4 regions of the Kosakonia oryzendophytica genome follow, and region 1 is predicted to be linked to each of the others. Evidence: predicted binding sites of a transcription regulator. Region 1 holds the regulator's gene; each other region holds the start of a gene.
What was found. Region 1 encodes LexA, which represses DNA repair genes until DNA is damaged. Its sites were predicted from a motif close to TNCTGTATGTACATACAGNA; they were not measured.
Positions count from the first base shown of each region.

Region 2: a site for LexA is predicted at 4,128-4,147, ahead of sbmC (DNA gyrase inhibitor SbmC). Genes of this name have one in related genera too.
Region 3: a site for LexA is predicted at 1,970-1,989, ahead of rmuC (DNA recombination protein RmuC). Genes of this name have one in related genera too.
Region 4: a site for LexA is predicted at 5,033-5,052, ahead of O9K67_RS16195 (DNA translocase FtsK 4TM domain-containing protein). Genes of this name have one in related genera too.

Region 1 is NZ_CP115659.1:4,772,427-4,779,799, forward strand. It holds gene dinF (MATE family efflux transporter DinF) at 2-1,336, opposite strand; gene lexA (transcriptional repressor LexA) at 1,414-2,028, opposite strand; gene O9K67_RS23010 (diacylglycerol kinase) at 2,137-2,505, opposite strand; gene plsB (glycerol-3-phosphate 1-O-acyltransferase PlsB) at 2,636-5,059, shown strand; gene ubiA (4-hydroxybenzoate octaprenyltransferase) at 5,102-5,971, opposite strand; gene ubiC (chorismate lyase) at 5,984-6,481, opposite strand; gene malM (maltose operon protein MalM) at 6,662-7,373, opposite strand, start outside.
Region 2 is NZ_CP115659.1:1,826,575-1,833,947, reverse strand. It holds gene O9K67_RS08825 (cobyrinate a,c-diamide synthase) at 1-228, opposite strand, end outside; cobalamin riboswitch at 330-509, opposite strand; gene O9K67_RS08815 (GHMP family kinase ATP-binding protein) at 1,053-1,943, shown strand; gene O9K67_RS08810 (DUF496 family protein) at 1,949-2,284, opposite strand; gene O9K67_RS08805 (FUSC family protein) at 2,451-3,509, opposite strand; gene sbmC (DNA gyrase inhibitor SbmC) at 3,637-4,110, opposite strand; gene dacD (serine-type D-Ala-D-Ala carboxypeptidase DacD) at 4,231-5,391, opposite strand; gene sbcB (exodeoxyribonuclease I) at 5,602-7,026, shown strand; gene O9K67_RS08785 (APC family permease) at 7,103-7,373, opposite strand, start outside.
Region 3 is NZ_CP115659.1:4,882,867-4,890,239, forward strand. It holds gene ubiE (bifunctional demethylmenaquinone methyltransferase/2-methoxy-6-polyprenyl-1,4-benzoquinol methylase UbiE) at 1-407, opposite strand, end outside; gene rmuC (DNA recombination protein RmuC) at 474-1,910, opposite strand; gene udp (uridine phosphorylase) at 2,067-2,828, opposite strand; gene O9K67_RS23515 (dienelactone hydrolase family protein) at 3,089-3,895, shown strand; gene O9K67_RS23520 (ABC transporter ATP-binding protein) at 3,920-4,939, opposite strand; gene O9K67_RS23525 (ABC transporter permease) at 4,927-6,630, opposite strand; gene O9K67_RS23530 (ABC transporter substrate-binding protein) at 6,643-7,373, opposite strand, start outside.
Region 4 is NZ_CP115659.1:3,334,763-3,342,135, forward strand. It holds gene rarA (replication-associated recombination protein RarA) at 1-465, opposite strand, end outside; gene lolA (outer membrane lipoprotein chaperone LolA) at 475-1,086, opposite strand; gene O9K67_RS16195 (DNA translocase FtsK 4TM domain-containing protein) at 1,206-4,970, opposite strand; gene lrp (leucine-responsive transcriptional regulator Lrp) at 5,091-5,585, opposite strand; gene trxB (thioredoxin-disulfide reductase) at 6,138-7,103, shown strand; gene cydD (heme ABC transporter permease/ATP-binding protein CydD) at 7,218-7,373, shown strand, end outside.

The DNA of each region.
Region 1 (7,373 bases):
GTCAGGGGTGGCCAATACCGGAAAACCAGGTGCCATTGCGCCAGTGACGACGCCACACCCATGCTAAAGTCAGCCCTCGCAGCGCCAGAAACACCGTCAGCGACAGCCACAGGCCATGGTTGCCCAGCGTCGGCACCGTCAACAACGTCAGGGCAAACCCTCCAGCGGCAACCGCCATGCTGTTGCGCATTTCTGCACCGCGCGTCGCGCCTACAAACATGCCATCCAGCAAATAACACCACACGCCCACCACCGGCAGGATCACCTGCCAGATAAGGTAGTGCCCGGCCATGTTTTGCAAGGCTGGCAGTGAGGTGAGTAACGCGATAATTGACTCCCCGGCCAGCGCATACACCGCTGAGAACGCCAACGCCACCAGACCAGCCTGGCGGCATGCCGCGTGCCAGATGAGCTTAAGCTGCGTGTCGTCACGCGCGCCATAAGCGTGCCCGGAATGGGCTTCCACTGCATAAGCGAACCCGTCCAGCGCATAGGCAGTGAACGTCAGAAACATCATCAGCACCGCATTCGCCGCCACGGTTTCGCCGCCAAGACGCGCGCCGAACACGGTTATCGAACCAAAGCAGAGCTGTAACAATAACGAGCGCAGCATGATGTCCCGATTAAGCGCCAGCAAGCGTCCAAGGCCGCCGCGCCAGGCCGCCTTCAGCACCGGGAAGGTGATACCGCGCATAACCAGCACACGTCGTGCCATCAACAGGCCGAGCGCAAAGGTCGCGTACTCCGCCACCACCGTTGCTAATGCCGCTCCCTGAACGTTCATGCCCAGCCCCATCACCAACCAGACATCAAGCACAATATTGAGAACGTTGCCCACCACCAGCAAGATCACCGGTGCGCGGGCATACTGCACGCCCAAAAGCCATCCCAGCAGCACCAGGTTACCGAGCGATGCCGGAGCACTTAACCAGCGGATATCAAGGAAGCGCCGCGCCTGCTCCAGCACCGCAGCGCTGCCGCCGGTAATGTGCAACGCCAGATCGATAAGTGGCACGCGTAAGAGTGTAATCAGCACGCCAGCGCCCATCGCCAGCAGCAGTGGCTGCACTAACGCCCGAGCCAGCGCAGGCGCATTTTTCGCACCGTATGCCTGAGCCGTGAGCCCGGTGGTGCTCATTCGCAGAAACAGCAGCAGCATAAACAGGAAGCTGGTCGCTGTCGCGCCGATGGCCACACCACCCAGATAGACTGCGCTATCCAGATGCCCGACCACTGCCGTATCCACCAGCCCCAGCAACGGGACAGTGATATTGGAGAAGATCATTGGCAGGGCAAGTCGCCACAGCGCTTTGTCGGATGCAGTCAGCAGCGGCATAGCAGCGTCAGAATCGATCGGGGAAAGGCATTAACGCTGCGGAGCGTAAAACAGCACCGCAGCGAATAAGGGAGGCGTTACAGCCACTCGCCATTGCGAATGACGCCTACCGCCAGTCCTTCAATGGTGAAGTTTTGATCGCGCAGATCAACAACAATCGGGGAAAACTCATTGTTTTCCGGTAACAGTTCAACTGTGTTGCCCTGTTTTTTCAGACGTTTAACGGTCACTTCGTCTTCAATACGCGCCACAACGACCTGGCCGTTGCGTACATCCTGCGTTTTATGCACCGCGAGCAGGTCGCCGTCCATAATGCCGATGTCTTTCATTGACATTCCGCTCACGCGCAACAGGAAATCCGCATGCGGTTTGAAGAGCGCAGGATCGACCTGGTAATGCCCTTCGATATGCTGCTGCGCCAGCAGCGGCTCACCAGCGGCCACGCGGCCGATCAGCGGCAGTCCGAGATCGTCTTCTTCTTCAAGCAGCAAGCGAAGACCGCGTGATGCGCCAGATACGATTTCGATAACCCCTTTGCGCGCCAGCGCTTTGAGGTGTTCTTCAGCCGCATTTGGGGAACGGAACCCCAATTGTTGCGCGATTTCCGCACGTGTCGGCGGCATACCTGTTTGGGAGATGCGATCGCGGATAAGATCGAACACCTCTTGTTGCCTGGCCGTTAATGCTTTCATTCCGCCCCCTGGGTGTATATACAGTTATGCTGTGAGTATATACAGTCAAAGGTGATTTTGGAACCAAATTTAAGCAAATAACCAGAGTGTTATCGAATTCTGGAAGCGTTATCGAAAATGCGACCAGAGCAGTGAGATCCAGGTAAACAGCGCCAGCAGGATAGACATCAGCACCGCTGCCGACCCCATATCCTTCGCTCGCCCGGAAAGTTCATGAAATTCCGCGCCAATCCGATCCACCACCGCTTCAATTGCACTGTTGAGGATTTCAACGATCATTACCAGCGATACCGAACCAATCAGCAGTACGCGCGTGATGGGATCCACATCGAGCCAGCAGGCAATAATAATGGCCAGCACGACCGCGACGGCCTCCTGGCGAAACGCCGCTTCATTTATCCATGCGGCACGAACGCCTTTCCAGGAATAGCCCGCCGCTTTAATGATCCGGGTTAATCCAGTGGTATTATTGGCCATGAAAAGAACCTTTTTATCTAATGAGCATCAATGTCTATGTAAGCACGAAGAGGTACAACAGAAATTATGCGCGCTTTCTGATATTCTTGCGGCGCAATGGCACTATTAACCCAGAGGCTTTACATCCTTTATGTCCGGCTGGCCACGAATTTACTACAAATTACTGAATTTACCATTAAGCGTGCTGGTAAAAAGTAAATCGATCCCCGCAGAACCTGCACAGGAACTGGGTCTCGATACCTCACGTCCCATCATGTATGTGCTGCCTTACAACTCCAAGGCAGACTTGATGACGCTGCGCGCTCAGTGTCTGGCGCATGAGTTGCCAGACCCACTGGAACCGCTGGAAATCGACGGCGCACTGCTACCGCGTTACGTGTTTATCCACGGCGGGCCGCGTGTATTTACCTATTACACGCCAAAAGAAGAATCCATCAAACTGTTCCATGATTACCTGGATCTCCACCGCAGTCATCCGGATTTGGATGTGCAAATGGTACCGGTATCGGTGATGTTTGGTCGCTCCCCCGGGCGTGAGAAGGGCGAAGTCAACCCGCCTTTGCGCATGCTCAACGGCATCCAGAAATTCTTCGCTGTGTCCTGGCTTGGTCGCGACAGCTTTGTGCGTTTTTCACCGCCTGTTTCATTGCGTCGCATGGCGACAGAACACGGCACAGACAAAATTATCGCGCAGAAACTGGCACGCGTCGCGCGTATGCACTTCGCCCGTCAACGCCTTGCCGCAGTTGGCCCGCGCCTGCCTGCGCGTCAGGATCTGTTTAATAAGCTGCTCTCATCCAAAGCAATTGCCCGAGCAGTCGAAGATGAGGCGCGCAGCAAGAAAATCTCCCACGATAAGGCGCAGCAAAATGCTATCGCATTGATGGAAGAGATCGCGGCGAACTTCTCATACGAGATGATCCGCCTGACTGACCGCATCCTCGGCTTCACCTGGAACCGTCTCTATCAGGGCATTAATGTGCACAACGCCGAGCGCGTGCGCCAGTTGGCCCATGATGGTCACGAGATTGTCTATGTGCCCTGCCACCGCAGCCATATGGACTACCTGCTGCTGTCGTACGTGCTCTATCACCAGGGGCTGGTGCCGCCGCATATCGCCGCAGGCATTAACCTGAATTTCTGGCCCGCCGGGCCGATTTTCCGCCGCCTGGGCGCGTTCTTTATTCGCCGTACCTTTAAGGGCAATAAGCTCTATTCCACCGTGTTTCGTGAATACCTGGGTGAGCTGTTTAGCCGCGGTTATTCCGTCGAATATTTTGTCGAGGGCGGCCGTTCCCGCACCGGGCGTTTGTTGGACCCAAAAACCGGTACGCTGTCGATGACCATTCAGGCAATGCTGCGCGGCGGTACGCGTCCTATCACGCTGGTGCCGATTTACATCGGGTATGAGCACGTGATGGAAGTGGGCACCTACGCTAAAGAGCTGCGCGGGGCGACGAAAGAGAAAGAGAGTCTGTTGCAGATGGTGCGAGGCCTGAGCAAGCTGCGCAATCTGGGCCAGGGGTATGTGAATTTCGGTGAGCCTATCTCGCTGATGAACTACCTGAACCATCATGTGCCGGAGTGGCGCGAGTCGATCGATCCGATTGAAGCTATCCGTCCGGCATGGTTAACGCCGACGGTGAACGGCATTGCCGCCGATCTGATGGTACGAATTAACAACGCGGGTGCGGCTAACGCCATGAACTTGTGCTGTACAGCACTGTTGGCATCGCGTCAGCGCTCTCTGACGCGGGAGCAGTTAACCGAGCAGTTGAGTTGCTACCTTGAGCTCATGCGTAATGTGCCCTATTCGCCGGATTCAACCACGCCGTCCGCCAGCGCCAGTGAGCTTATCGATCACGCGTTGCAGATGAACAAGTTTGAAGTCGAGAAAGATACTATCGGCGATATCATCATTCTGCCGCGCGAACAGGCCGTGTTGATGACCTATTACCGCAACAACATTGCGCATATGCTGATGCTGCCGTCGTTGCTGGCGGCTATCGTGACCCAGCATCGCGCCATTTCCCAACAGGAAATTCTGCGTCATGTAGAGCTACTCTACCCGATGCTGAAAGCGGAGTTGTTCCTGCGTTGGGAGAAAGCAGAGCTGGCGCAGGTGCTGGAAAACCTGACCCAGGAGCTGCTGCGCCAGGGGCTGCTGACGGTGAAAGACGATCGTGTGAGCATTAACCCGGCGCACTCGCGCACGCTGCAATTGCTCGCCGCAGGCGCGCGCGAAACGCTGCAACGTTACGCCATTACTTTCTGGCTGCTGAGTGCGAACCCGTCGATGAACCGCAGTACGCTGGAAAAAGAGAGCCGTACGCTGGCGCAACGTCTGTCGGTGCTGCACGGTATCAACGCACCGGAGTTCTTCGATAAGGCGATCTTCAGTACGCTGGTGCTGACACTGCGTGACGAAGGCTATATTAGCGATACTGGCGATGCGGAACCCGCGCAGACATTAAGCGTGTACCAGATGCTGGCGGAGCTGATTACGTCGGATGTGCGTTTAACGATTGAGAGCGCAACGCAAGCAGAAGCGTGAAGGTAAGACACCCCTCTCCCGAAAGGAGAGGGGTGAGAAATATTAATGCAGGTAACTGAACGCCAGCCCTAAAAACAGCACCAGGCCCACGTAGTTGTTGTTCATAAAGGCTTTAAAACAGGCGTCGCGTTCACGGCCTGCAATCAGCACCTGCTGGTAGACAAACAGCCCCCCCGCTATCAGCACCGTCGCGTAATAGACCCAACTTAACCCGTTCAACCAGCCAATGGATGCCATCAGCACCATCACCGCAAGCTGCAAAATACCAATAATCAGCGTGTCGAAACGGCCAAACAGGATCGCTGTCGATTTGATACCAATTTTGACATCATCGTCCCTGTCGACCATTGCGTATTGCGTGTCGTAAGCCACAGCCCACAAAATATTGGCAAGGAACATGATCCAGCAACTCAGCGGTACTGACTCGCTGACCGCGGCAAACGCCATCGGAATCGACCAGCCAAACGCCGCGCCCAACACCACCTGCGGTAGATGCGTGTAGCGCTTCATAAACGGATAGACCCATGCCAGCGCCAGTGCAGCCACCGACAGCAGAATGGTCATCATGTTGAGCGTCAGCACCAGCGCAAACGCTAACAATACCAGCACCACAAACAGGGTTCGCGCTTCATTCTCCGTCACGGCACCACTGGGCAACGGACGGTTCGCGGTGCGCTTAACATGGCCATCAAACTTACGATCCGCGTAATCGTTCACCACGCATCCGGCGGCGCGCATCAGCCAGACGCCCGCCACAAAGACCAGTAAAATCCACAGCGGCGGCACTCCCGGCGTCGCCACCCATAACGCCCACAGCGTCGGCCACAGCAGTAGCAACGCACCAATCGGCTTGTCCGTACGCATCAGCCGGTGAAAGGCCAACAGCTTATTCTGCGTGAGACTCCACTCCATTTTCGATTCCTCTTAATACAACGGCGACGCAGGCAAAAACAGTTCGGTCAGCATCAACGGTTTCCCGCCCAGACGCAGGCGGGAACGGCGTCCCCAGAGCTGCTCATGACGACCAATTTCAATAAAGTCACGCGTAAGCGTAGAAGAGGTAAAGAGATAACGCCCAAGCGGCGTTGTTCCCAACTGTTGCAGCGCCAGCTCCGGACCACTTAGAGTGGACTCCGGCACCACGGTGCGCCCGGCAAGCCAGGGTTCACCATCCGCACAAAGAATGATTTCGCGCAACCAATAACGCGACTCCTCTGGCAACAGGCCGTGCTCCTGCGTTATCTCGTCTGCGGTGACAAAATCTTCCCGAATCAGCATCACGCTGACCGTTTTGCCCTGCTGCTCAAAACGTTTCGTCATGGAATCTTCCAGCAACAGCCAGTCCAGCAGTTGCGGTTCAAGCGCAGGAATCGCGTCTAAATAGCGCAGCGCACGCAATTGCGTAAGCGCGGGGTGAGACATGCCTTACTCTCCGGTACATAACGTAGGATTATTGTATCGCAGAACAGGCTTTACGGGCGGGGAAAGTTCATTCGGTTTTCATCAGCGCAACAGGTGTGCAACAGCGCACCGCTGCGCCGGAAAAAGGGTGCGTCAGGCGACGCACCAGTTGCTGCAAATATCAGCATTGTGGGGAGACTGTTACCCCTTGCCTTTTACACTGCCGATAAAAGTGGAACGGGCGGTTTTCGACCCGAGGCGCTCTGCTTCATCCAATAATTTCAACGCCTTATCAACATCGCCTTTCGCAACAGCTTGTTTGATGGCCTGGTTAAAATAGCTCTCCGTGTCGTTAAGCATCGGTTCGCTTTTCGCTACTGGAGCAGGAGCCGCAGCGGGCGCGGCAGCCGGAGCTGGTTGCGTGCTATAAGCCGGCGCGGCGGTATTGCCCACGGTGACCGGGCCGGGGCCCGAGGAACCAAACAGCGGGCCTACCAGAATGCTGGAGTTGCTACTGTTTTTCACTTTCAGGTTCACCACACCCTCCGCAACATGACGCGCTATCGGATCGGGAATATCAGGGATCGCATTACCCACGCCTTTAGCATAGGCTTTAGCCGGATCAAGCAGTGTGGTGGTTTTTTGCAAATCGCTCGCGGTGGTGAATGCAAGGATATAGAGCTTCTGCTGACCCAGCGCAGGCGTCAGGCGCATAACCCCTTCGAGTCGATCTGCGCTTAACACTCCCGGTTCCTGGTAGGTAAAATAGTTGCTGGGGAAATAGGCCGCAGGCGACATATTCTGATCAAATACCAGCACGTTCGGCGCAAATACCCCAGTGTTTTTATTGACATCGCTTGACAGCGTCAGCGAAAGCTCACCAATGTTAGCTGGCACGCTAAATGCCGCAACT
Region 2 (7,373 bases), 2.2 Mb from region 1:
CAGAGCATTAAGCGTGGGTTCCGGCAGCATAAAGCTGTCGAGGTTGCGGGACGGAATGCCGGTTACGGCGCTGTGCCAGGCGGTGTCAATATAGTCCGGGCCGACTTTAAAAGGCTGCACGCGCAGGCCGAGGCGCTGCAAAACGGTGAGCAACCCGAGCGTGACAGTGGTTTTCCCACAGCCACTGCCCGTGCCGGCAAGGATAAAGGCGCTGCGCCTGTCTGACATTCCTGAAGCCCCGTTGCGGGTGGGAAAGGTGGGGTCAGGACGCGCGTCTGCCCAGTCTGTCGACTGTACGCTTCTGAGCAACCCACTTCCCACCGAAGTTGTTGATAACTGCCCATCCGGTCGGTCTTCTGGCTTAGCGTCATCCTCGCCCGTCCTTCCCGATCCTGCGATCAGTGGTGATTACGGGGTTGTCAGCATCACAGCAGCGGGGGCTGCGGGGGATTTTCACCCCCTTCCCTGCCGCAACAACGTGCGGCGTAACCGGATGGATTATTCATCACGGTGTGAAATTGTCACCGCAATGTTGTCCCTGAATGCACTATATCGAAGCAGGGAAATAAAAACTGATTCAGTGTATCGGGGCGGAGACAATAATTTGTTGCGCTATAACAATGTATTGCGCACCCCGTTGATTAAAGCCTTATACAGCCTTGATTCAAATGGGTATTACGCCATATTCGAATAGCAAAATAGTGTTATCGGAAAATTCATTCCCGTCATAGTTTGCATTATTCTGCAAACGGAAGGCTTGCGGCGTAACCGGATAAGTCTGGCGGAAAACCTGGCTAAAATAGCCGGCTTGAGAAATGTCTAAATTGCGCGCAATACTGGCGATGCTCCGCCGCATGCATTACGGTGATGCACCGCGATGATGCTTCCCGCTTTCACGGAGTGGCCAGATACCTGCCAAATGCGAGTGAAGCAGTCGGTTGTCACGCTCCGGCGTTGATTGTGATGGGAGAAGTGGTGTCATAGCGGGAATCTCTGGCGTTCGCCGGGCCAAAATGACACTATCCGGGCTTTCGATTTAAAGGAGCAGCGCTGTGGCGCAGGCACACTGTCCCGCATCCTGCGGTGAACTTATCCAGGGCTGGATCCTGGGCAGCGAAAAACTGGTGTCCTGCCCGGTGGATTGGTACAGCAGTGTGGAGGTGACCTACGGCGCACCGCTGCCGGATGAGCGCCCGCTTACCCGCGCCATGATTCGGCTGCTGCTTGAGCACTGGCGGTTACCGGCAAGCCTGACGCACACGCTGCGCATTGACTGCCGCTCCACCATTCCCGTCGCCAAAGGCATGGCCAGCAGTACCGCCGACATTGCCGCCACTGCTGTTGCCGCCGCTTGCCACCTTGACCAGCCACTGGATGAGCCGACGCTGGCAAAACTGTGTGTGGCGCTGGAGCCTACCGACAGTACCCTCTTTTCCGCACTGACATTGTTCGACCATCATGACGCGCAAACACACATTGCCTGCAATGGCCTGCCGCAAATGGAAGTACTGGTGCTCGAAAGCCCGTTAACACTGACCACCGCGGATTATCACCGTCTCCCGCGCCAGCAGATTTTGCAGGATAACGCCAGAACGCTGGATCTGGCGTGGCAAAAATTACAACAGGCGTGCCAGCGCAACGACCCTTCGCTGCTCGGCGAAGCCACCACGCTCAGCGCCATTGCCAGCCAGGCATTATTACCGAAACCCGCGTTCAACACGCTACTGGAGGTCGTGGAGCGCTACGGGTTATACGGTCTGAATGTGGCTCACAGCGGCAGCGTGGTCGGGCTGTTGCTCGACAGTGCACGGCACGATGTGGATGAGGTTCGGGAGAGGTTAAATACCCTGAAGTTGCTGGCGCACTGGCCGCAAAATCATTTGCTGAAAATGGTTGCCGGGGGCATCCGGCAGGACGGCGAGAGGCGAACCTCTCACCGCTGAAGAGATTATTCCGTTTTGGCGTCAACCGGCTTCAGTTCGCCCATGGTTTTGAGTTTTTTGGAGATGTCACGACGCTCTTTCGACAGCTCGGCGTTTTTGATGATGTAGTCATCAACGCGATCTTCATAGTCGGTCTTCATGCTGGCAATGATGCCCTGGATGGCTTCAACGCTCATGCCCGGCTTGATATAGTCGCTGAGGTTGTCCAGCAGCAGTACGCGCTTCTGGTTATCACGGATCTTCTTCTCAACGTCCTGAATTTCGCGTTGCAGTTTATTCTTGCGGCGGAACAGACGCACAAACTCCAGAACATCCTGGAATGAAGGCTTACTCGTTTCCATTTTTACACCCCTGATTATGTGAGATTCGGATTCGTTAAAGCAACGGCATGGAGGCAAACCTAACCCAAAGCCATTGCATCTGACAATGATTTTTCCTTTTCCCTATCATAACCTCAAATGTAGCTGAATCGAAACAACCTGACAGTGGCAAGTGGTTATCTGCCGCTTATTTACGCAACGCCCGACAGATCAAATGCGACAGTAATTCCAGCTGGCGCGCCAGTTCCATGCTCAACCAGACATAACCGTGGATAGACGTTTCCGCGACAGCGTCCCCCTGATGCTCACCACTTAATTGCCGAAGCTCTGCGACAATCTCATTCAGTTTTTCCGTATTCGCCAGCACCGGTTGCGGGTTGCCTTCGTACAACGCATGGGCGATGGTCAGCAGCGTCTGCTGCGTCATCTGTTGTGTTTCCCGTAAAGTGTTGGCATTGATCATCACAAAATGGCTGGCGCGTGAGCTCCAGTGCGCATTAATTTGCAGCTCCAGCATGCACACCATATTGCGGCTGACGGTCTGGATAGCTTCGAAAATCGCTTTCTGAATGTGCGTCTCTTTGCAGGCCGGGGTTATCAGGCCCCGCATTTTCACCACGTCGCTGAGAATCTTTTGCAGATGTTTTTCCAGCCGTGGACGCTCCACCAGGTTGCGGGAAAACCCCGCCTGGTAGACGCGGTTAAACGCGGTGACAAAACCCGCCATCTGGATCCGCCAGTGCAAAAACGCGCGCTGCGGCCAGATACCGGTAAACAACATAGCCAGCAGTGAACCGATGATCACATCACCGCTGCGCCAGAGTGCCGTGTGCATATCCCCGGCTGGCGCGCCGACCACCACCGACAGCGTAATGCCTATCAACAAGGCCTGATACGGTTTTTTACCCAGCGCCAGCCAGCCGCAGAGAAACATCGCCGCCGCGCACCACAGCAGCATCAGCGGCAAAGAAATCAGTTCCAGCTTGAGGGCAATCAACCCCAACGCCGCGCCAAAGATAGTACCGCCGATGCGCTCAAAGGCACGCGGCACCACGTTGCCCCAAAAGGAGATCGGCCCCATCAGCACCACCAGCGTAATGAGTGGCCAGGTCCCTTCCGGTACGTTCAACAGCCGGATTATCAGAAACGTCAGGATAAACGCCAGCGTCACGCGCGCACCGTGTACGATGCGATAGTGGCGATAGAGACGAATTTCAAACGGGCTAAGTGATTTGTCGCGACGCACAGCCGCTCTCCACATTCAAACGACGAAGGCGCAATTGTAGCGATATTTCTGTGGCGGAAGTCACTCTTTAAAACAAAAAAGAGGCAGGTAAGCACACGCTACCGCCTCTTTTTCACCACATAACCGCTTAAAGTACTTTCGGCTCCACCGGGATATGCATATCAATGTCCCAGTACCCGTCGCTTTGCCCGTCGTTTTGATAGACTTCAAAACAGGGTCCGGCCGCAATCTGCAACGACTGGTCGCTCAGTAACTCATCGAAAAACCGATCCCAGCACTGTTCAAACTCTTCGTTGTAGACGCGGGCATGTGCGACCGCATACTGCCCACCTGGGATGTCAGTGGTGATCACCCCTTCGCTATTGGCTGGAATCTTGAACGCACTGTCGACAGTAATGGCCACGTCGCAGCGCAGTTTTTCCGGCGGCACCTCGTCCGGGTTATCGTAATAGACGCACACCCATTCCAGCGGCTGAATCTGATTATTTTCCACCCACATTAACAACTGTTGAAAACCCTGCTTAACTTTCTCATCCCACGGTCCCACCAGATGGAAACCGGCGATACGGCGTTTTTCAAGCTGCTTAACGTTGTAGCCCATGCTGACTCCCTCACCATTACTGTTTAGACATACAGTATAGCTAATCCAGAAAGGAGCGCCATGCAGGCCAGCGTAATTATGCGAGCCGACTCGCACCCTTGCGATCCGGCCACCACGACGTCAGGATTTATGGTGCAGGTAATCGCTTAAACGGGAGAACCAGCCGCCTTTGCCGACGCTATCCAGCGTCACCAACGGCCAGTGGGCCACCACCTGGTCCCGGTCGTAAAGCTGGATCTCCCCTACCCGCTGGTGTGCTGCCAGCGGAGCATCCAGCTCTTTCTTGTCCAGCACGTATTTGGCTTTGATGTTTGCCAGTTCCGCTTTTGGCAACACCATCCAGAAATCCTGATCGGTGCCAACATCCACCTGCTCTTTATCGCCGTACCAGACCCGTTCGCTACCCACTTTCTTGCCATTACGTAGTACTTCGACAGTGTCGAAATTTTGCTGGCCCCAGTGCAGCAGCTTGCGCGCCTGATCTTCACGCCCTTTCGGGCTATCGGCACCCATGATCACCGCAATTAAACGGCGCTCGCCATCAGTGCTGGAAGCAATCAGATTAAACCCCGCCCCGGAGGTATGCCCGGTCTTCAGACCATCAACATTCAGCGTTTTATCCCACAACAGACCATTGCGGTTTTGCTGCGTGATGCCATTCCAGGTCAGACTTTTTTCACTGTACATATGATAAAAATCTGGCTCACCGTGAATGATGGCGCGCGAGAGCACCGCCAGATCGTAGGCCGAACTGTGCTGGCCTGGGGCATCCAATCCATGTACGGTTTCAAAGTGGGTGTCGCGCAGGTTCAGCTTCTGTACGTACTCATTCATCATGGTCACGAACTGCGACTGACCGCCCGCAACATGATCCGCCAGCGCCACACAAGCATCGTTGCCGGAATCCACAATCAGACCACGGCTCAGGTCGCGCACCGTCAGGCGGTCACCGGGTTTCAGGAACATCAAGGAGGATCCGTCAAACACCGGGTTGCCTTTTGCCCAAGCATCATGGCCTACGGTGACAACATCGTCAGCGCTGATGCGGTGGCTATCAATCGCGCGATCCACCACGTAACCGGTCATCAATTTGGTCAAACTCGCCGGGTTACGCTGCTGATGTTCATTGCCCGCCGTTAAGATTTGCCCGGTGGTGTAGTCCATCAATACCCAGGAACCGGCCTGAATCGCCGGAGGCTGCGGGGCAAAAGGTAAGTCGTCGGCCAGGGCGCTGTTTACACAGAGCGCCAGCAAAGAAGCAGCAAACAAACGGCGTTTCAATGAAATATCCTCATAAGCATCTAAAATCGCCGTTCTTTTTACGGAACTTCGTGTGTCGTTACCTGTTTAAATTGCAATAAAATGTGACACACATCTGATATAACCCCCTGTTTTTGCGAAGCTGCACGGAATCCACGCGGGTTTTTCTTCGGCACACTGCGCGGGATGGTTTACCATAGACGGCATATTTACTGACAGGATGAGCTTCTGGTGTCTGATTCCACCGCAACACCCACTTTTCTCTTTCACGACTACGAAACGTTCGGCACCAGCCCGGCGCTGGATCGCCCGGCGCAGTTCGCCGCCATCCGCACCGATGCGGATTTCAACATTATCGGCGAGCCGGAGGTGTTCTATTGTAAACCCGCCGACGACTATCTGCCGCAGCCGGAAGCGGTACTAATAACCGGTATCACTCCGCAGATAGCCCGCGCCAGAGGCGACAATGAAGCCGCTTTTGCCAAACGCATTCATGACCTGTTTACCGTGCCGAAAACCTGCGTGCTCGGTTACAACAATGTGCGCTTTGACGATGAGGTCACGCGCAATATCTTCTATCGCAACTTCTACGATCCCTATGCATGGAGCTGGCAGAACAACAACTCGCGTTGGGACTTGCTGGATGCGATGCGCGCCTGTTACGCGCTGCGCCCGGACGGCATTGTCTGGCCGGAAAATGAGGATGGCCTGCCGAGCTTTCGCCTTGAACACCTGACCAAAGCCAACGGCATCGAACACAGCAACGCGCATGATGCGATGGCCGACGTCTATGCCACCATTGCCATGGCGCAGTTGGTCAAAGCGAAACAGCCGAAGTTATTTGATTATCTGTTCAGCCACCGCAACAAGCAGAAGCTGGCGGCGCTGATTGATGTGCCGCAAATGAAGCCGCTGGTGCACGTCTCTGGCATGTTTGGCGCGTGGCGCGGCAATACCAGTTGGGTTGCGCCGCTGGCCTGGCACCCGGAAAACCGGAATGCGGTGATTATGGTCGACCTGGCGGGCGATATGTCGCCGTTACTGACGCTGGATGCCGATGCGCTGCGCGAGCGGCTCTACACCCCGAAAGCCGACCTGGGCGATAACGCCGCCGTGCCGGTGAAACTGGTGCATCTGAACAAGTGCCCGGTCCTGGCACAGGCCAATACATTGCGCCCTCAGGATGCGGAACGGCTGGGCATCAACCGCCAGCAGTGCCTCGATAATCTACAACACCTGCGCGATAACCCGCAGGTGCGGGAAAAAGTGGTGGCGATTTTCGCCGAGGCCGAGCCTTTCACGCCCTCAGAGAATGTTGATGCGCAGATCTACAACGGCTTTTTCAGCGACGCCGATCGCGCGGCAATGAAAATTCTGCTGGAAACCGAGCCGCGCAATTTGCCCGCTCTGGATATCACCTTTGCCGACAGCCGTATTGAGAAGTTGCTGTTTAACTACCGTGCACGTAATTTCCCTGGTACGCTGGATGAAAACGAGCAGCAGCGCTGGCTTCAGCACCGTCGCAATGTCTTTACCCCTGAGTACCTTCAACAGTACGCCGACCAGCTACAAGCACTGTTCCAGCAGCACGATGGCGACAGCGAAAAACAGGCGCTGCTGAAAGCGCTATGGCAGTATGCCGAAGAGATCGTGTGAGACGCGTTCCCTGACTGACAGGCATAAAAAAACCGGAGGCATGACCTCCGGTTTTTTATGTGCTGCAGCGTAAACGTTACTGCACGATATCTTCGTACTGCGGCACCGGATTACGGAAGCTGCGGGTTACGCAAGCCAGATAAACCAGCCCGATCCCACCCCAGATAAGGCCAAGGATCATCGAGCTCTGCTCCAGGTTCACCCACAGCGCCCCAACGGTCAGCGCGCCGCAGACCGGCAGCACCAGGTAGTTGAAGTGCTCTTTCAGCGTTTTGTTGCGTTTTTCGCGGATCCAGAACTGGGAGATCACCGACAGGTTAACGAAGGTGAACGCCACCAGTGCACCG
Region 3 (7,373 bases), 110 kb from region 1:
CAGTCAAAGGTGTTATCCGGGAACGGCAGCGCTTCGGCATTCGCCTGCACATAGTCAACGTTACCGATCACACCGATGTTGCGCAGTTTTTCGCGCCCCATTTTCAGCATTGAGTCGTTGATATCCGCCAGGATAACCTGCCCCGTTTCCCCCACCAGACGGGAGAATTTAGCAGTCAGGTCGCCCGTACCACCAGCCAGGTCGAGGACTTTTTGCCCACGGCGAACGCCGCTGCAATCAATCGTGAAACGCTTCCATAAACGATGAATGCCCATCGACATCAAATCGTTCATTACGTCATATTTTGACGCCACCGAATGGAAAACATGCGCCACCATCTCGGCTTTATTCTCTTTGGCGACGGTCTGAAAACCAAAGTGCGTCGTCTCTTTTGAATCTTCCACCATCTCAGTGCCTGCTATTAAAGAATTTGTTCGTGAAGTGTAACAGATTGGGCGCGATTGCCCTACGATTCAACCACCCGACGATGTGCTGCTGGCTGGTGCGTCGCCCGCTATCGCCGCCTCTAATGTGTTGTCTTCATTATGATCGTTTAACGCGTCCTGGCCCGCTCGCAGCCGGGATTCCTCATCCTGCGCTTGCGCTTCTGCCGCTAATTCCGGATTAATCTCGCGTTTGATCTCCACCCCCAGGCCACGAAAAGCTTCAGCCTGAGCCAACAGATTGCCGCGCCCACCGCTGAGTTTTTTCATCGCCTGACGGTAGTTATCCTGCGCTTTATCCAGGCTCTGACCAATCGAGGACATGTCATCAACGAACAGACGCATTTTGTCATACAGACGGCTCGCCCGCTCGGCAATCTGTTGCGCATTGCGGCTCTGATGCTCATAACGCCACAGATTGGCGACAGTGCGCAGCGCCACCAGCAGCGTGGTCGGGCTAACCAGCATAATGTTATTTTTCAACGCCTCGGTAATCAGTTCGGGCTGTCTGTCGAGCGCAATCAGAAATGCGGGCTCAACCGGAATAAACATCAGCACGTAGTCGAGGCTGCGCAGGCCGGGTAGCTGCTGATAATCTTTACGCCCCAGCAAGCGAATATGATTACGCACCGACGCAATATGCTCCTGCAGTGCGCCTTCGCGGGTAAATTCATCGTCAGCATTGAAATAACGCTCATAGGCCACCAGCGTCATTTTGGCGTCTATCACCACATCTTTACCCTGCGGTAAACGGACAATCACATCCGGTTGCATACGCGCCCGGCTGTCATTTTCAATGCTGACCTGCGTTTGGTATTCATAACCCTCCCGCAGACCGGAAGCCTCCAGCACCCGCGTCAACACCACTTCGCCCCAGTTTCCCTGCGTTTTGTTATCGCCTTTTAAGGCCCGGGTCAGGTTGATGGCTTCCTGCGCCATTTGCGCGTTGAGTTGCTGAAGATTGCGAATTTCGTGGGCCAGCGTGTGGCGTTCCCGCGCTTCCTGGCCAAAGCTCTCCTGCACCTGGCGACGAAAACCGTCAAGCTGCTCCCGCAGCGGTGTCAGCAGGCCGTTGAGACTCTGCCGGTTCTGTTCATCCACGCGGCGGTTGCTCTGCTCAAAAATACGGTTGGCGAGGTTTTCAAACTGTTCGGTCAGGCGCTGCTCGCTGCTGTGCATCTGACGCAGTTTCTCTTCCGCATGCAGTTGGGTCGATTCCAGTCGGGTGGTAACTTCGCGCAGGTCAGCCTCCAGCGAACTGTTGATGTGTTGCAGGCTACGTAGCTCGTTATTCAGCAGTTCACACTCGTTGCGCCAGTGCTCGCTTTGAGCGACCTGCTGCCGCGCGGCACTGAGTTCGCCAAAAAGATCGCGCTGCCCGGCGAGGAGCTCCGCCTGCTGTTGCGCTCCGCGCCAGCTCGCCGCCAGCCAGCCGACCACCAGGCCCACCAGCGCCAACGCCACCATAACGATGATTGAAATCTCCACCACGCCCCCTGATTACGCATCAATACAATCGGGGATTGTGCTGTATAAACGTCCAGTTTGGAAGGGCTTTTCCTGCGAGGAGGTACGCAAAAAGAAAAGGCCGAACGCGTCGGCCTGTCAAATCACAAGGGAGAGTTACAGAAGACGGCGTGCCGCTTCGACAACGATTTTCACCGCGTGGCTTTCCGTTTGCTTCATGGTTTCAGCATTCGGGATCTCCTGCTGGGTGCGGTTAACGATCACCCCGGCAACCATCCCGGCGCGCAGTCCCTGGCTGGAGCACATGGTCAGCAGCGTGGCGGATTCCATTTCATAGTTCATCACGCCCATTGACTGCCACTCTTCCATCGAACCTTTAAAACGGCTCACTACGCGACCAGAGAACGTGTCATAACGCTCCTGGCCGGGGTAGAACGTGTCGGAAGAGGCGGTCACACCGATGTGTTTGGTCGCGCCAATAGCCTCTGCCGCAGCTACCAGAGCGGTAGTACAGGAGAAGTCAGCAACTGCCGGGTACTCCATTGGCGCAAAGTGCAGGCTGGCGCCATCAAGACGCACGGAAGCGGTGGTAATCAGCACATCGCCCACGTTGATATGCGGCTGAATAGCGCCCGTTGTGCCCACACGTAAGAAAGTACGGATACCAAGCTGCGCCAGTTCTTCCACGGCGATAGAGGTTGACGGACCGCCAATACCGGTAGAGCACACGATAACCGGCTTGCCGTCGAGCTCAGCGCGCCAGCTGGTAAATTCGCGATGCGATGCCAGTTTGACCGGCTTTTCCATCAGCGCGGCGATCTTTTCCACACGCTCCGGATCGCCAGGGACGATAGCCAGCGTAGCCCCTTGTAAATCGTTTTTGGTGAGGCCGAGATGAAAAACATCAGACTTGGACATAACAGACTCCTCTGTGGTCGGTTTTATCGGAAGAGGTAAAAAGATACTTTACAGAAGGCATACGCCTGATTTCGTGACTGGCATCACCGTGAATGAAAATGTTTGCACATGTTTTCCATGAAAAAGTGATGTTAATCACATTAACATGTTACATCTGACAACTCAGCAGCAAAGATAGTCTATAGCGGGGTGATTTGCGCGCGCGACAGGCCTTCCCGACTATAGTTATTGAAGCGCTAATAAAGGGTATGGAGAATGCCATGACAACGGATAAACAGCCGGGCTTTGCACCTGCAGCTTCACCTCACGCTTCAACTATTGTACATACGCCGGAAGATGCCTTAATCGCAGGCGAAACGTCAATTCCGTCCCAGGGCGAAAATATGCCCGCTTTTCACGCACGTCCAAAACATGCCGACGCACCCTTGCCCATCGTGATTGTGGTGCAGGAGATCTTTGGCGTGCATGAACATATTCGTGATATCTGCCGCCGGCTCGCGCTGGAAGGCTACCTCGCCATTGCGCCGGAACTCTATTTCCGCCAGGGTGACGCCAATGATTTTCCCGATGTGCCGACGCTGCTCAGCGGTCTGGTCAGTAAAGTGCCGGATGCGCAGGTGCTGGCCGATCTCGATCATGTCGCCAGTTGGGCCGCGCGCAACGGCGGGAATGCTCACCAGTTGATGGTCACTGGCTTTTGCTGGGGCGGGCGCATTGCCTGGCTGTACGCGGCGCATAACCCGCAACTGAAAGCGGCTGTCGCCTGGTATGGCAAACTGGTGGGGGAGAAATCGCTGAACTCGCCGAACCATCCGGTGGATATCGCGACCGGGCTCAGCGCACCCGTACTGGGTCTGTATGGTGCGCAGGATACCGGGATCCCTGTCGACACCGTGGAAACCATGCGCCAGGCCCTGCGCGCCGCCAACGCCAATGCGGAAATCGTGGTTTACCCCGAGGCAGGGCATGCCTTTAATGCCGATTACCGCCCGAGTTATCACGAAGAGTCAGCAAAAGATGGCTGGCAGCGGATGCTGGTGTGGTTCGCGCAATACGGAAAAAAATAAGGTTATCGCGCTGGAGGTGACACATTACGCCGCCTCCAGACGCCAGCCTTGGGTCAGACGAACGGATACCGTCTGTTGCAACGGCAGTGGCGAATGATGAAACGCACTCAGTGTTTGCCCATCGTGCAAGCGCAAATCCAGCATGTACCGCTCACCCTGGTAGACACAACTCTCCACCTCCGCGCGCAACCCGTTATCAGCCACCTGCACATGCTCCGGACGGATCAGGACTTGCTGCCGCTCGCCCACGCCAAAGCCCTCATGTAACAGTGCGCTATCCAGTTGCCTGACGCCCGCAGGCGTGGCGAGTGAGAGTACACTGCCCTTGCCGATAAAGCGGGCAACCCAGGCATTGTGAGGATGCTGATACAGCGCCTGCGGCGCGCCCCACTGCTTAAGTTCACCCTGATGCATCACCGCGATATGGCTGGCTAACGCCATGGCTTCTGCCTGATCGTGCGTGACATAGACAAAGGTCGCGCCGGTACGACGATGAAACTCACGGAACGTCTGTTCCATGGTGGCTCGCAAATGGCGATCGAGGTTAGCCAATGGCTCATCCAGCAACACTATCTGTGGTTCAGAAACGAGGCAACGCGCCAGCGCCACCCGTTGCCGTTGGCCGCCGCTCAGTTCCTGCGGCGAACGCGCGGCATACGCGCCAAGCTCAACCACCTCCAGCGCCGCCATGACCTGTTTCTGCCGCGCAGCGCCTTGTACTTTACGCAGCTTCAACGGATAGCCAACATTCTCCGCCACTGTCATATGAGGCCACAGGGCATAGGACTGAAACACCATCGCCATGTCGCGCTGCTCCGGGGGCACATGGGTACGGGTATCCGCTAACAAGCGCTCCCCTAACAGCAAACGCCCTGCACTGAGTTGCTCCAGCCCGGCGAGAATGCGCAACGTAGTGGTTTTGCCGCAACCGCTCGGTCCCAGTAGCGCAGTAAACGCCCCTTGAGGAAGGGTAAGCGTTAATTCCCGCACCACGGTTTGCCCGCCGAAGACTTTACTTAAGCGCTCCAGTCTCAGTTCTGCCATGGGATCACTCCTTTGGGGAAGTAGCGACCAAGCGCGCTCAACAACAGCATCACTATGGCGATCAGCGCCACGACCAATACAGAAATCGCGGAGGCCAGCACCTTATTGCCGCTTTCATCAAGGTTAAAAATCACCACGCCGAGCGTCTCTTTCCCGGCACTCCATAACAACGCCGACACGGTCAGTTCATTTACGGCGGTCAAAAAGACCAGCAACGCCCCGGCAAACGCCGCAGGTGCCAGCAACGGCAGCACAATATGGCGTAGCCGTTGAGAGAAGTTCGCCCCCGCCAGACTGGCGGCCTCTTCCATGGCCGGATCCAGTTGCAACATACTGCTGTGCACAGGTTTCAGGCATACCGTCAGAAAACGTGCAAGATACGCAAACAGGATAATCGTCAGCGTCCCGCTCAGGCTGATATCCAGCAGCGGTAATGGGCGGGTGAACAGTAAAATGCAGGCAATCGCCAGTACCACACCAGGAAGCGTATAGGGAATGTCGATCAGACTGTGCAGCCAGCGCAGCGCACGGTTGGGATAGCGCACCAGCAGCCATGCCAGCGGCAAGCTCAGCAGCATCAACATAACGGCGGCGGAAACAGACAAAAAAAGACTGTTGGTCAGTGCCCGCCAGGTGGCACTCTGCACATCGAAAATACCGCGCCAGGCCGCGAAGGTGATCGTATCGCGATTCAGCGGCACGCCCAGCGTGGGGACCAACGACGTGACGATCAACGCCAACAGCGGCGCGAGCAGAATGGCGCACAATACTCCCGCCAGCAGAGCTTCCGTGGCCAGCCGCCATTTACCCAGCGTAAAACCGAGCGCCCGTCCGGCCATGCCGATCAGCGGCAAGGCATAACGCCGCTGCATATGCCCTTGCAGGGTGACAATCCCTATTGCTACACCCCCCATCAGCACCGACAGCGCGGCGACATCATTGAGCATGGAGGGGCCAAAACTGGAAAGCGTCTGGTAGATATGCACAGGCAGCACAAAATACGAGATGGGGATCCCCAGCATCGCCGGAATGCCAAAATTCCCAAGCGCAGAGACAAATGCAATCGCCGCACCGGCCCACAGTGCAGTGCGGCACAAGGGCAATACCATATCGAAAAAGACCCGCCACAGCGACGCGCCGTGTAAGCGTGCAGCTTCAATATGCTCTTTCGGCAGCGACTGTAACTGCGTGCGCAGCGCCAGAAATACCAGCGGCGCGTGCTGAATACCAAGCAGGAGCGCAATCCCTTCAGCCGAGTAGAGCGGATTGGCACTGCCAAAACCAGGCGCCCACCCGAGGCTATTGAGCAAAATGCTCCCCGGCCCAAACAGTTGTAGCCAGCTCAGGGCGGTGACCTGCGGGGGGATCATCATCGGCAGCATAAACAGAAATACCCACAACTGTTTAATACGGATGTCGGTCAACGCCAGGCAAAAGGCGAACAGGCCGCCCAGCAGCAGAGAAAGCAGCGTACCCAGCCCGCTGGTATAGACGCTGTGCCAGAGCGCAGCCCAGGTTGCCGGGTTGCTTAGCACGCGCCATAAACTGCTGTCGCTGCCCTGTCGCCAGTCAAGCAGCGCAGAGAGCAACAAGCGCAGACTCGGCAATACGCTGAGCAAGGCGACAAGGCATAATAATAGCCATATCAGCCCCTTACCCGGGCCGCTACCCGCGTTCTGGCGCAGCGTCATACTGGTCATCCGTTAGCGATTTCCAAACAAGTCGGCAAAGCGTTTTTTGTTGGCTTCTGTATCCGCCAGCGCTTTTACCGCATCGAAAGGCATTAATTTGATGCTGTCTCGTGGCGGGAAACCGGCGGGTACCGGCAGTGCGGCATCAGCAGGTAGATATCCCTGTTGCAGCACCAGTTTTTGCCCCTCGTCAGAGAGCACAAAGTCGATAAACGCTTTTGCTCCCTCAGGGTTTTTCGCGCCTTTCAGCATCGCTACTGGCTCAGTGACGATACTGACGCCCTCTTTCGGGAACACAAACTCAATTGGCGCACCTTTGGCTTTTTCGCGGATTGCCATGTAATCCACCAGTACGCCATACGCTTTGCTGCCGGAAGTGATGGCGCTCATCACTGCGCCGTTACCGTTCTGCGGCATAGCGCCATTTTCTTTCAGCTTTTCGTAGTAGCCCCAACCCAACGCAGGATCCGTCATCAGCGTCGCCTGATGAATTTGCGCCGCGCCGGAGTAAAGCGGGCTGGGCAAGGTGGTCATGTTTTTTAGTTCAGGTTTGAGCAAATCCTGCCAGGAGGTCGGTTTGACCGGGGCTTTGCTGTGATACGCAATGCCGGTGGTGATCAGTTTTGTGCCGTAGTAATAACCTTCTTTATCATAGAGTTGCGCAGCGAATCGCGCAGCCTGCGGCGAAGAATAAGGGGCCAGCAAGTGTTGTTGTTTCAGGGACTCCATGGTGACACTGTCGG
Region 4 (7,373 bases), 1.4 Mb from region 1:
GGAGAGCAGCGCTGAGTTAAGTTCAAAGGAGGGATTTTCCGTGGTCGCACCAATAAACGTAATGGTGCCGTCTTCGATATGCGGCAGAAAGGCATCCTGCTGACTTTTGTTAAAGCGATGGACTTCGTCAACAAACAAGATGGTGCGCCGACCGGCATTACGGTTCTGCCGTGCACGCTCGATGGCTTCGCGGATCTCTTTCACCCCCGAAGTGACCGCAGAGATGCGCTCCACATCCGCACTGGCGTAGCGGGCAATCACTTCTGCGAGCGTCGTTTTCCCGGTACCTGGCGGCCCCCACAGGATCATCGAGTGCAGATGCCCGGCTTCAATGGCGCGCGGCAACGGTTTGCCTTTCGCCAGAAGATGCTGCTGGCCAATGTACTGCGCTAAATTTTCTGGCCGCATACGGGCGGCCAGAGGTTGAAACGCATTATCGGAGAAATCGAGCGACATGTTGCTCATGCGCGCCTCTTACTTACGTTGATCGTCTACCGTTACGCCCTGGGGCGGGGTAAAGGTGAATTTCGAAGCATCAACGGTGCCGTTTTGTTGCGATTTCAATTGATAGCTGCTGCGCTGGTCATCCTGCTCAATCGCGCTGAACTGGTGGATGGTGCCATCACGACCAACGTTGATGGTAAATTGTTTCAGGTTACCGTTGCTGCCTTTCGGCGTCAGTACAAAGTCATCGCCATTTTGCACAATGTTGTACTGCTGCCAGTCGCTGGTCTGGTTGCGAGCAATCAGCATAAACGGGGTATTGCCGGTTGCGTCTTTCAGCCAGGTCGCTGTCGCTTGCTCAACAAACGGGTTATAGAACCACAAGGTTTTGCCATCGGAAACCAGTACGCTTTCATCCGGCTGCGTCATATGCCAGTTAAACAGATTCGGGCGTTTCACCCACAGATCGCCCTGTCCTTCCTGCACTGCTGCTCCGCTGCCATCCGTCACTTTTTGGGTAAAAGTGGCGTGGAAGCTGCTGACTTTATCGAGACGGCTTTTCAGATCGCTGGAAGCATCCGCCCATGCATTGCTGATTAACAGACTGCCCATCAATGCACACACCATGGCGATTTTTTTCATTGTCATTCCTCAAATACGTCACTCCCGATGTGGGAGAATACTTCTGTCACTCTAAGCGCCACGCGGGCGGAGTGACAGAAGAAAAGTTTGAATTTCTACTTATTTACCCATCTTTGCAATCAATCAAACGGCGGTGGTGCCAGTACCTCACGGTTACCGTTATGCCCCTGCTCGCTGACAATTCCCTGCGCTTCCATCTGCTCAATAATACGCGCCGCGCGGTTATAGCCAATGCGGAACTGACGCTGAACACCGGAGATGGAGGCTTTACGTTTTTCAGTGACGAAGTTAACAGCCTGGTCGAAGAGAGGATCTAACTCTTCACCGCCGTCAAAACCGCCACCCGCGCCCCCTTCGCTTTCGCTGTCTGACGTGATGCCATCGACATATTGCGGACGACCACGCGCTTTCCAGTCCTGCACCACCGCATGCACTTCCTGGTCGCGAACAAACGCACCGTGCACACGCACAGGCGCAGAGGTGGAGTTCGGCCCGGAGTACAGCATGTCCCCCATGCCGAGCAGGGATTCTGCTCCGCCCTGGTCAAGGATGGTACGCGAGTCAATTTTGCTGGATACGGTAAAGGCAATACGCGTTGGTATATTGGCTTTAATCAGGCCGGTGATAACGTCAACGGAAGGACGCTGAGTCGCCAGTACCAGGTGAATACCAGCAGCACGGGCCTTCTGCGCCAGACGCGCAATCAACTCTTCCACTTTTTTGCCAACAGTCATCATCAGGTCAGCAAATTCGTCCACCAGTACCACGATGTACGGCAGTTTTTCCAGCACCGGATGCTGCACATCCATACTGTCACCCGGTTTCCAGTACGGATCCGGAATCGGACGGCCCATCCGCGCAGCTTCGGCAATTTTTTCGTTATAACCCGCCAGGTTACGGACACCGAGCGCAGACATCAGCTTATAGCGACGTTCCATTTCGTTGACGCTCCAGCGCAGGGCATTGGCGGCGTCTTTCATATCTGTCACCACTTCGGTCAACAGATGCGGAATACCTTCGTAAACGGAAAGCTCCAGCATTTTCGGGTCGATCATGATAAAGCGCACCTCTTCCGGCGTCGCTTTATACAACATGCTGAGGATCATCGCGTTGACGCCCACAGATTTACCGGAACCCGTAGTCCCTGCTACCAGAAGGTGCGGCATCTTCGCCAAATCGGCAATCACCGGATCGCCTGCGATATCTTTCCCCAGCACCACGGTAAGTGGCGACGGGCTTTCGCGGAACTTCACGCAGTCCAGTACTTCACGCAGGTACACGGTTTGACGTTTTTTGTTCGGCAATTCCAGACCAACATAAGGTCTTCCGGGGATCACTTCCACCACACGCACCGCGACGGTCGACAATGAACGCGCCAGGTCACGGGAGAGGTTGGAAATTCGCGCCGCTTTCACGCCCGGTGCCAGATTCAGTTCAAAACGGGTAATAACCGGACCTGGCGAGTAGTTCACTACATCCGCTTTAATGCGGAAATCCGCCAGACGCGCTTCAACCAAACGCGCCATCTGTTCAAGCGCAAAGGTATCTACTGGCTCAACTTCAGTCGGCGGCGGGGTCAAAAGATCCAGCGAAGGAAGCGGCGTTGTCGGTTTGGGTACCGGACGACTGTCGCCATTACGCATTAACAGCGGGTGAATCAGACTCTCTTGTACCTGCGGCGCAGGTTGCTGCGTCTGCTGTGCCGCAGCGTGCTGATACTGATGCTGTGCAGGTTGCTGATAATGATGCGGCTGTTGCACCGATTGTTGATGCTGCTGGACTGGCGGTTCCGAATCCGGCATCACACCCGGCGTAAACAGCGGTTCACTCGGGCCATCATCCACCAGCGCTTTCATCGGTGAGAATTCAAAATCGTCCGGCATAAATGCCTGCATACCGGCAGGTTGCTCCCGGGAATAACGTTGTTGCTGCGAAGCAGCAAACTGACGGGCGAGTTCGGCTTCTTCCGCTTCTTCCTCGCTCAGCTGCGGTTGCGCGTGATAGTGCGGTGTATCATGATGGTACGCTTCACCATAGCGATCGTGCTGCGTCGCGGCAAACTGGCGCGCCAGCTCATTCTGTTGCTGCATATCCGCATCGTCGTCATCATGATGATGTACTTCTTCGCGTTCTTCGCGCGCGCGCTCTTCAGCCATACGCTGTGAAGGCAGCTTGATGCCATAGGACGCCAGTTCACGGCGCGTAGGCACGCGCACACGATTAGGTCGCGGGAGCTGCGGGCCTATCCCCTCTTTCACCTGTGGACGCGGTGCCCCTCCGGCAGCAAGGCTGAACACTGGAGCGGCAGCGGCAACGGTAGCGGCACTACTGCCAGTTGTCTGCTGCACACTTGCCGCAATGGGTGCAACAAGGTTCGGCTCAGTAGCGGGCGCAGACGGTATAACCGGTTCGGCCGGTTTCGGTATGGGCATTGCGCTGGCGGGTTCAGGAATCGGCTGATACCAGGCGGCAAGCTGTTCGCGTTCGCGAGCGCGTTTCTCTTCCACCTCTTCAAAGTAATAAAGCGGCGGCCGCGCCTGTTTCACCTCTTCAACAATCGGCTCAGGTTCAGATGCCGGCTCTGGCGCAGGAGAAATCTGTGGTTCATTCTGCCACGGCAGCGGATCATGCTGTGGTGGTTGAGCGTACAGCGCCTCTTCTTGTGGTTGCGGTGTTACCGGTGCATCCGGGCTCCAGGTGTCTCGCTCTACGGGTTGCTGCCATTCTGGCGACGCGTACTGGACTGGCTGGTACGGCGCATCGTGGGATTCCTGCGCATACTGTGCAGACTGCTGAGGCGCATCCGCAGTCGCCGACGAGGTCTGGGCATAGGGCCATTCCACTTCCGGCTGCGGCGCATCGACGTAAGGTTCGGCAGGAGCGGCATAGGCCTGTGCTGCAGTGGTGGCCGCGGCGGCGGCAGCCAGTGGAGCGGCTATGCTACGACCATTCATCAGCGGATCGTACTCTTGCTCCGCTTCCGTCGCACGATGCCCGGAAAACAGTACATCATCAGCATCTGCGGGAATGCCACGCGCACTGTAAACAATGTCGTCCGCATCGTCGTCCATCCGCTTGCCGGAGAACAACGCTTCGTCAGTTTTACGCCCCATAGGGTTGGCAAACTTCTCGGCGATGCGTTTACGACGCGCCAACGCACCGCGCAGAATACGGGTCCGACGGGATTCCTGTGAGGCACTCTGCGGCGCGTCGTGGTACTCATCCTCTTCTTCATACTCATCATCATCCACCCACGTGTCGTCACGTCGGGTGCGATTGCTGGCAAAAGTCAGGATGTTAAGAATAACGCTGCCAATCTTCTCGGCGATGGTGACCCAGGACCAACCGGTGAACAAGGTCAGACCGGCGGCCCAAATGCACAGCAGCGCAAGTGTGCCACCGCTGCTGCGTAACAGCGGTTGCAGCGTGGTGCTTAGCAGACTGCCAATCACGCCGCCTGAGGCAAAATACCAGATATCGTCTGCGTTGATGGCCGCCAGACCACACGAGGTCAGGATCAGTGCCAACGCGCCAATCATGCGCAACGAGACGGCGAAATAGTCAATGTAATCTTCACTGGCCCGGTGGCGATACGCGAACCAACAGCCACCGATAATGATCACTGGGATGGTGTACGCCATCACGCCAAAGATGAAAAACAGCGTATCTGCAAGCCATGCGCCTGGCGCACCGCCCAGATTATGGATGGGTTCATGCCACGCCGTTTGCGACCAGCTCGGGTCGGACGGGTTAAAGCTCAGGAGCGCCGCCATGAGCCAAACGGCAAAAAGTGAAACGAGGATTAGCAACGCCTCCAGGAGTCGACGCCCGCTGCTTAACTTGGTCAGTGTGACTTCTTTGTCTTCTGTGTATTCCTGGCTCAAGACAGGCTCTCCAGGTCCTTGATGCTAAAACGGACAACAGCGCCGGGTTTCCCCGGCACTGTTGCTGTATGGATTAACAGGAGTGTAATCAAAAAACAGCGATTTTGCACCTGTTCCGTGTTAGCGCGTCTTAATTACCAGACGATTGCTCTGTTTGACTTCTTCCATCACCACATATGTGCGGGTGTCGTTAACGCCCGGCAGACGCAGCAGGGTTTCCCCTAACAGTTTGCGGTATGCCGACATATCCGGCACGCGCGTTTTCAACAGGTAGTCAAAATCGCCTGAGACCAGATGACACTCTTGAATTTCTTCAAGTTTTTGCACTGCGGAGTTAAATTGTTCAAACACATCCGGCGCGCCACGATTCAGAGTAATCTCAACAAAAACCAGAAGTGATGCATCCAGATAATGCGGGTTCAGCAGCGCAGTATAGCCCTGAATAAACCCTTGTCTTTCCAACCTGCGCACACGCTCAAGGCACGGCGTAGGGGAAAGTCCCACTCGTTTAGAAAGCTCGACGTTAGAAATACGCCCATCTTTTTGTAATTCGTTAAGAATATTACGGTCGATGCGGTCGAGATCTTTACCAGGGCGCTTTTTACTATCTACCATTATTATTGTCTCTCTGTATTCCTTCCCTACTCCTGTCTTGACCCTGTGCACTTCACTGTTCAGGATCTTTGCCCGTCGCGTTACGTCCGCGTGTGTTAAAATTGGTACGGCGCGTAATCCAGGGGCTATATTAAGAAGACCGTTGCCTGACGGCAGCTATCGATATCACGGATGGCGTCTGTCCACGCCATGCGTAGATTTCACTAGCCCGGTAAAAATGGTATTTACATGCATGAACTTGGGTCACGCGCGAAACACTGCTTTTTTCTTCCTTTGATATTTTCGCAAATGCGCAGGGGATTGTCAAAGCAAAACATCTTTTTTTAGTACAACATGCCAGATATTCATCAGCACCACCCCGTAATCCTCATTTAATCACCTTATAACTGACTTTTTCTCAGTAGAAATTGTTATGTTTGGGCAGCAAAATGACGCTCTGTCATCGGTCATTGCTATTACACATATCGTTAACAAAATCGCTGCACTCTTTTTTTACGCTGGCAAATTCCCTACAATCCAGCCCAATGTCTGCCAAACAAAAATGAGGATCTCATGGGTACGGCCAAACACAGTAAGCTGCTTATCCTTGGTTCAGGCCCTGCCGGTTATACCGCTGCGGTCTATGCTGCACGCGCAAATCTGCAGCCGGTGTTAATTACCGGTATGGAAAAAGGCGGTCAGCTCACCACCACCACTGAAGTGGAAAACTGGCCGGGCGACCCGCACGATCTGACCGGGCCATCGCTGATGGAACGCATGCATGAGCATGCCACTAAATTCGATACTGAAATCATTTTCGACCATATCAACAGCGTTGATTTACAGAACCGACCGTTCCGCCTGACTGGCGACAGTGGCGAATACACCTGTGATGCATTGATCATTGCTACTGGTGCGTCCGCACGTTACCTCGGCCTCGCCTCTGAAGAAGCATTCAAAGGCCGCGGTGTCTCCGCCTGCGCCACCTGTGATGGTTTCTTCTACCGCAACCAGAAAGTCGCCGTGATCGGCGGCGGCAATACGGCTGTCGAGGAAGCGCTATATCTGGCGAATATCGCCTCTGAAGTGCACCTGATCCACCGTCGCGATACATTCCGCGCTGAAAAGATCCTGATTAAGCGTCTGATGGATAAAGTGGAAAGCGGCAACATCGTGCTGCATACCCACCGCACACTTGAAGAAGTAACAGGCGATCAGATGGGGGTCAGCGGCCTGCGTCTGCGTGATACACAGAACGCCGACAACGTCGAATCACTGGAAGTCGCGGGTCTGTTTGTGACTATCGGCCACAGCCCGAACACAGCGATTTTCGAAGGCCAACTGGCGCTGGAAAATGGCTACATTAAAGTGCAGTCCGGTATCCACGGTAATGCGACGCAAACCAGCATTCCTGGCGTCTTTGCGGCAGGCGATGTGATGGATCATATCTATCGTCAGGCGATCACGTCCGCCGGAACAGGCTGCATGGCGGCGTTGGACGCAGAGCGTTATCTCGACGGTCTGGCTGAACGTAAATAATCTTTACAAGTCAGTAACAAAGGTAAAAAAGGCGACTATAAGTCGCCTTTATTTTTGCCCCGATGTAACATTGCGCAGACTAAAAATCCGATAACTTCACCTGCAAAGCGCGCAATGAATAAAACCCGTCAACAAGAGCTTACCCGCTGGTTAAAACAGCAAAGTATTATTTCCCGTCGCTGGCTGACGGCTTCCCGCCTTCTCGGCGCCGTCAGCGGCGTGCTAATTGTGGCGCAGGCATGGATCCTTGCACGCATCCTTAATCATATG